DNA from 2 places in the Chenggangzhangella methanolivorans genome. Region 2 is predicted to be linked to the other one. Evidence: predicted binding sites of a transcription regulator. Region 2 holds the regulator's gene; the other holds the start of a gene.
The links. Region 2 encodes PhoB, which activates phosphate uptake and scavenging genes when phosphate is short. Its sites were predicted from a motif close to TGTCATNNANCTGTCAT; they were not measured.
Positions count from the first base shown of each region.

Region 1: a site for PhoB is predicted at 1,923-1,939, ahead of ACFOWB_RS04380 (alkaline phosphatase). Genes of this name have one in related genera too.

Region 1 covers NZ_JBHRXS010000003.1:842,647-846,051, forward strand. The annotation lists gene ACFOWB_RS04365 (calcium-binding protein) at 1-495, opposite strand, end outside; gene ACFOWB_RS04370 (hypothetical protein) at 885-1,184, opposite strand; gene ACFOWB_RS04375 (hypothetical protein) at 1,489-1,848, shown strand; gene ACFOWB_RS04380 (alkaline phosphatase) at 2,020-3,363, shown strand.
Region 2 covers NZ_JBHRXS010000003.1:148,269-151,673, reverse strand. The annotation lists gene pstB (phosphate ABC transporter ATP-binding protein PstB) at 1-594, shown strand, start outside; gene phoU (phosphate signaling complex protein PhoU) at 612-1,322, shown strand; gene phoB (phosphate regulon transcriptional regulator PhoB) at 1,367-2,068, shown strand; gene ACFOWB_RS01100 (type 1 glutamine amidotransferase) at 2,212-2,925, opposite strand; gene ACFOWB_RS01095 (M48 family metallopeptidase) at 2,940-3,405, opposite strand, start outside.

The sequences.
Region 1 (3,405 bases), 690 kb from region 2:
GGCCAGCACGACGTCGAGCAGATCCTCGAGGTCGGTGGCTTCGCCAGCCGTCTTGAGCACCGCGCCCACGAGGCCGGTGACGTAGGTGACGACCGCCTCGAGATCGACGCCGGTGAGGTCGCCGAGGGCGTCGAGGTCGAGCTCCGTCTCGCCGAGGCCGAGCAGGCCGTTGTCGAACACGTCGTCGAGCACGTCTTCCAGATGTCCGAGATCCGCGCCGCCGAGCAGGTCCTGCAGCTCGCCGAGGTCGAGGTCCCCGCCGTTGAGGACCTCCTGAAGCTTGAGAGGATCGATGACCTTGTTGTCGAGCAGGCTGTCGAGAAGCTTGGAGTCTCCGCCGCCCAATGCGGCTTCGAGCGTCTTGCCCAGGTCCTTGATCAGGTCGCCCGGAGAGAGGTCCTTGACGACGTCTCCGAGATCGCCGCCAAGCAGATCGTCAAGAAGGTCGACGACGCCATCCAGCAGTCCATCAAGCGAAAGACTTTGACGTTCCATAAGCCATTCCTTTCAGCGACAAGTCAGCATCGGACCGTCACAGCAATATGCGAGCATTCATCGGTCCGCGTAACAAACCTATCAGCTGATTTATGAATGAAACGAAAAGCTGTACCATCAACGATAATTACAACTATATGGATTTAGTCATTTATATGTGGGCGTTTCTATTTTGCACGAGGTATTTTATTCTGATCGTCTATGTGTCGAAAGTCGTATACTGCTAAGCTGTCCTGTCCGCCGCGCCCGTCACTATGGAAAGATGTCGGCAAGGTCAGGCGCTCGATAGGAACGCGTTCTTCTCTAGATTGTCCGCGCGTCCTTCGGCTCTGGCCCGGCGACGTATTTCTTCGACGGCAGACAGTCGCTTTCCGAGTTACGCCGCCCCCTCATCTAAAACTTGCTTGCGTGATGATCTCGCCGAAGAACTCGCCTTCGGCCGGCGGAGGCGTCTTTCTGTGATCCGAAGGGCCGTCCAGCATCCCCTTACGGATAAACAGAAGTGTTCTGTATTCTTGCCACTGCCTCAGCTCCTGGCACATTCGATCGAGGTCCGACTCACTCGATTGAATATCAAGACCGCTCTTCTTAAGTCGGAATATCAATGCGATCTGATTGCTTACAGCTTCGCTGGCGTCGATCACCTTCGCATCTGCGAAAACAATTTCGTCGTTTAGTGAATTCCTCATGATGAGGATCCTCAGACGCGGTGATGCGCCTTCAAATAGCCATATGAGCGTTCGATCACGAAATCAACTATAAGCCGCAGAAAATTTTCACTACACGCGAGAATCAGTTGTGCTCGATTCAATCGCCTAAGTATTCGTCGACTAAAGTCGTTCCCGTTGGTCTCTTGGCTATGTAAAAATGCATATGCCTGGGCCGAAACGTTAACCTTTTGAAAACCATTCCGGGCGCCGGACCGCAGCGGTCGCAAAGGCGTGAGTCGCTCTCTCCCACGGCGTCCGTCCCGCCGCGATCGCCGCCGTTTCTGTGCGAAGACTGAACATCGCGCCCAATCATCACGCGCGCGATCTTCTCGCCGTCTTCGAGCGTTTTCGCCACATCGCAAGACGTCAAAATACATTGCGCAGGAAACAGACTTATGATTATCGTCACAGCATAAGCGCAACCTCCGGTCGCGTCATGACGCCTGTCGAGCCTCTGTCGTCAGAAGAAGCCGCCGCCCTGGGCGCGATCCTGAGCTCCCAGGTCGAAAGCCTGGCCGACAGCGCCCTCTATCCGGATCTCGTGGCTCGCGGCTATGCGCGCGCGGACGTCGACGGGCTGGTCCTCACGCTCGCCGGTCACCGGATGTATCTCGCAAGTCTGGCCGCCCGCTTCGGAGACTGATCAGGGTCGATCGCCGGCCTGTCTCTCTGGCGCGCCCTGCGCTTTCCGCTCGCGGCGGCGAGCGATCACGGAACCGTCATCAGTCGGTTGTGAACGATGGATAACGGTTTCGTGTTCGCCGGGCCGGGAGGGCCGGGGACGTCGCGAAAACCCTCCTTCGGAACTCACCGGATGCGAAACGGTCTGCTGGCCGCGGCCTCGGGCGCCGCGCTGCTGTTCGGGCTCGGCGTCGGAGCCGCTCAGTCCGCCGAAACGGCGAAGAACGTGATCCTCTTCATCGGTGACGGCATGGGCGTCTCCGAGGTGACGGCGGCGCGCTACTATCAGGGCGTCAAGAACAAGCTGAACTTCGACAAGCTCACGCACACCGGCTTCCAGACCACCTGGTCGCTGAAGCCGGGCGACGGCCCGACCTACCTGCCGGACTACGCGCCGGATTCGGCCGCCACCGGCACCATGTGGGCCACCGGCAAGAAGACCATCGACGAGCGCATCTCGCAGGGACCGAGCACGGCCGAAAACGTGCCCGGCAAGAACTACAAGACGATCCTCGAGGTGTTCCAGGCCAAGGGCAAGCGCGTCGGCAACGTCTCGACCGCCGAGATCACCGACGCCACCCCGGCGGTGCTCGCCTCCAAGATGAGCCTGCGCGGCTGCCAGGCGCCGGCCAACATGACCCTCTGCCCGACCGAGACGAAGGCCAAGGGCGGCCTCGGCTCGATCTCCGAGCAGATGGTCGACCACCAGATGGACGTCGTGTTCGGCGGCGGCAAAGCCCGCTTCGACGCGACCGGCGGCAAGATCGCGGGCGGCTCCGACGACGGCAAGACGGTCGAGGAGTCGGCGACCCGCCAGGGCCAGAAGCTCATCTACACCAAGAACGATCTCGACGCGCTGAAGTCCTCCGACATGCCGGTGCTCGGCCTGTTCGCGAGCGGCAACATGACCACCGAATGGACCGGCCCGCAGGCCATCCAGGGCGCCGGCGTCGAGAAGCACAAGTGCGACACCGACAACCGCCCGAAGGTCCAGCCCAAGCTCGAGCTCATGACCGAGAAGGCGATCGAGCTTCTGAGCGGCGGCAAGCGCGGCTTCTTCCTGCAGGTCGAGGGCGCCTCGATCGACAAGCAGGACCACGCCGCCAACGCCTGCGGCCAGATCGGCGAGACGGTGGCGTTCGATAAGGCCATCGGCGTCGCGCTCAAGTTCCAGGAAGAAAATCCTGACACGCTGATCATCGTCACCGCCGACCACTCGCACACGAGCCAGATCGTGGCCGAGGACTCGACCGGGACCGGGGACCCGACCGGCTATTCCGACAACCTGATCACCAAGGACGGTCAGGTGATGCGGATCACCTACGGCACCGCGGGCGGTCCCGGCCCGGTCGCCACGCCCCCGAGCCAGCAGCACACCGGCGCGGTCGTGCCGATCTGGGCCAAGGGCCCGGGCGCCGAGAAGATCCTCGGCACCACCGACCACACCGACCTGTTCGACATCCTGCAGGGCAAGTAAGCCCCGCCTCGCATGACCGGCGGCCGGGCCTCGCGCCCGGCC
Region 2 (3,405 bases):
ACGGTCGCGAGCGCCAAGGTCTCCGGCCTCATCCAGATCGACGACCAGAACATCTACGATCCGAGCCTGGACGTCGTTCAGCTGCGCGCCCGCGTCGGCATGGTGTTCCAGAAGCCGAACCCGTTCCCGAAGTCGATCTACGAGAACGTCGCCTACGGCCCGCGCATCCATGGCCTCGCCAGGAACAAGGCGGAGCTCGACGAGATCGTCGAGTCCTCGCTCAAGAAGGCGAGCCTGTGGAACGAGGTGAAGGACCGCCTTAACGACACCGGCACCGGCCTTTCGGGCGGCCAGCAGCAGCGTCTGTGCATCGCCCGCGCGATCGCGGTGAGCCCCGAGATCATCCTCATGGACGAGCCCTGCTCGGCGCTCGACCCGATCGCGACCGCGCGCGTCGAGGAGCTGATCGAGGAGATCCGACGCAACTACACCATCGTGATCGTGACGCATTCGATGCAGCAGGCCGCGCGCGTCTCCCAGCGCGTCGCCTTCTTCCATCTGGGCATTCTGGTCGAGACGGGCGAGACGGAGAAGATCTTCACGAGCCCGAACGACAAGCGCACCCAGGACTACATCACCGGCCGGTTCGGCTGAGTTTCAGGAGGAGAGCCATGTCGCTCGCCGACAACCACATCGTCTCGTCGTTCGACGACGACCTCAACCAGCTCGCCGACAAGCTCGCCGAGATGGGCGGGCTCTGCGAGAAGCTCGTCGGCGAGTCCGTCGACGCGCTCGTTCGCCGCGACATCCCGCTCGCCCGCCGCGTCATCGAGTGGGACCGCGCGATCGATCGCCTCCAGCATGAGATCGAGGAGCGCGGCATCATGACGATCGCGCGCCGCGCGCCGGTCGCGATCGACCTCCGCCAGGTGGTGGGGGCGCTGCGCATCGCCAACGATCTCGAGCGCATCGGCGACCTCGCCAAGAACATCGCCAAGCGCGTGGTCGCGCTCGACGGCCAGTTCCAGCCGCCCAAGCTCGCCGGCGGGGTTGCGCACATCGCCGACCTCACGCTCGCGCAGCTCAAGGAGGTGCTTGACGCCTACACCCGCCGCGACGACAAGCGCGCGCTCGAGGTGTGGACGCATGACGGCGAGATCGACGCGCTCTATAACTCGCTGTTCCGCGAACTCCTCACCTATATGATGGAGGATCCGCGCAACATCGGCTTCTGCGCGCATCTGCTGTTCTGCGCCAAGAACATCGAGCGCATCGGCGACCACGCCACCAACGTCGCCGAGACGGTGTATTACGTCGTGCACGGCGTCCCGTTGACCGAAGACCGGCCCAAGGCCGACCTCGTCAGCGCGGACTTCGACTGACCCTCGCGACTTCGACCGACTGACCTCAGGAGAGGCCTGGCCGCATGAACCCGCGCGTGATGATCGTCGAAGACGAAGAGCCGCTCACCATGCTGCTCCGCTACAACCTCGAAGCCGAAGGCTACGAGGTCGACAGCGTTGCGCGCGGGGACGAGGCCGAGGTGCGCCTTTCCGAGGCGACCCCCGACCTCATCCTGCTCGACTGGATGTTGCCGGGGGTCTCGGGGATCGAGCTCTGCCGGCGCCTGCGCGCCAAGCGCGAGACCGAACGTCTGCCGATCATCATGCTCACCGCGCGCGGCGAGGAGGGCGAACGCATCCGGGGCCTGGCCACCGGCGCGGACGACTATGTGGTGAAGCCCTTCTCGGTTCCCGAGCTCGTGGCGCGGGTGAAGTCGCTGCTCCGGCGCACCAAGCCCGAGCACGTGTCGCGGACGCTGAAGGCCGGCGACATCGAGCTTGACCGTGAGAACCGGCGCGTGCGTCGGCAGCTGCGGGAGGTCCATCTCGGGCCGACCGAGTTCCGTCTGCTCGAGTTCCTGATGCAGTCCTCCGGCCGCGTCTTCACGCGCGAGCAGCTGCTCGACGGCGTGTGGGGCCGGGACGTCTATATCGACGAGCGCACCGTGGACGTCCATGTCGGGCGGCTGCGCAAGGCGCTGAACCGCGGCCGCAAGCCCGATCCGATCCGCACGGTGCGCGGCGCGGGCTACTCGTTCGACGAAACGTTCTCTCGCGCGAGCTGAGGGTCTTCGATCGTCCCTGAAGCGCCGGTCGTCACGTCGGCGACAGCCGGGAATGCGTGGCGTTCTAAGCGAGCGCCACGCCCAGCCGCATACCCGCGCGAAGGCGCGAGAAGACGGCTCCCGCCGGCGCGAAACAATTGTTGTTAGCCGGCGATTTTTGTCAGATTGCGGTCGAGCGCAGCCGCGGTTTCGCGAAATGCCGGAAGTAGCGGCGTGACTTCCCCCGCGAGATTCTCCGCGCCGTCCGGACCAAGCGCCTTCTGCAGGCTCGCCCAATATTCGGGAATGCGCCGCCAGTCCGCCACCGTCTCGGCGACGATCTCGGGATGGAACTGGACCCCGTAGGCGTTCGCCCCGACCCGCATCGCCTGCACCGCCGCCGCATCGTTCGAGGCGAGCGCGACCGCGTCTTCCGGGAGGCGCGTCACCTCGACGCCATGCCACTGGAACGTCTGGACGCGCTCGGGCAGGCCGGCGAACAGCGGGTCGGCGCGCCCCTCATCGGTCAGGCTGACGTCGCCGAGCCCCACTTCGGGCGAGGCCATCATCTTCGCTTCGCCGCCGAGCGAGACGGCGAGGAGCTGGTGGCCGAGGCAGATGCCGAAATAGGGCCGCTTCAGCTCCGCCACCCAGCGCCGGATCGCGGCCTTCTCGGCGACGAGCCAGGGGTGCTGGTCTTCCTCCCAGACGTCCATCGGGCCGCCCATGACGGCGAGCAGGTCGAAGCCCTTGAGCGGCGGGATCTCGTCGCCGGCGTCGAGCTCGACCGTGGTCCACTCGACGTTCCGGTCGCGCCAGAATTCCCGGAAGGAGCCCGGATGCTCGACCTCAAGGTGCTGGAAGACGAGGACGCGCATGCCGGTCGCTTCCTTCAGCCGTAGCGGTGCAGCGCGGCGCCGTGCGCGCGCAGCCACGCCTCGGCCCGCTCATAGTCGGGGAAGAGCCGCTCGACATTGGCCCAGTAGCGCGGCCCGTGGTTCATCTCGCGGCGGTGCGCCACCTCATGGGCGGCGAGATAGTCGAGGACATAGGTCGGCGCGAGGATCAGGCGCCAGGAAAAGGCGAGGTCGCCGGCCGCCGAGCACGAGCCCCAGCGGCTGGTCGTGTCCTTGATGACGATCTTGCCGATCGTGACTCCGAGCGCCGCCGCGTGGCGGCCCGCCGCCTCGACGAAGGCCTGGCGCGCCTCGCGCTTGAGAAAGTCGGCGACGCGGCGCGGGGCGTGCTCGGGCAGGCCGTAGACCGCGATCTCGGGCTCGCGGCCGCGCTGGCCGGGCTCGATCCGGACGAGGCCGCGCATGCCGGGGCGAAGCGAGATGCGATGCGCGACGCCGCGC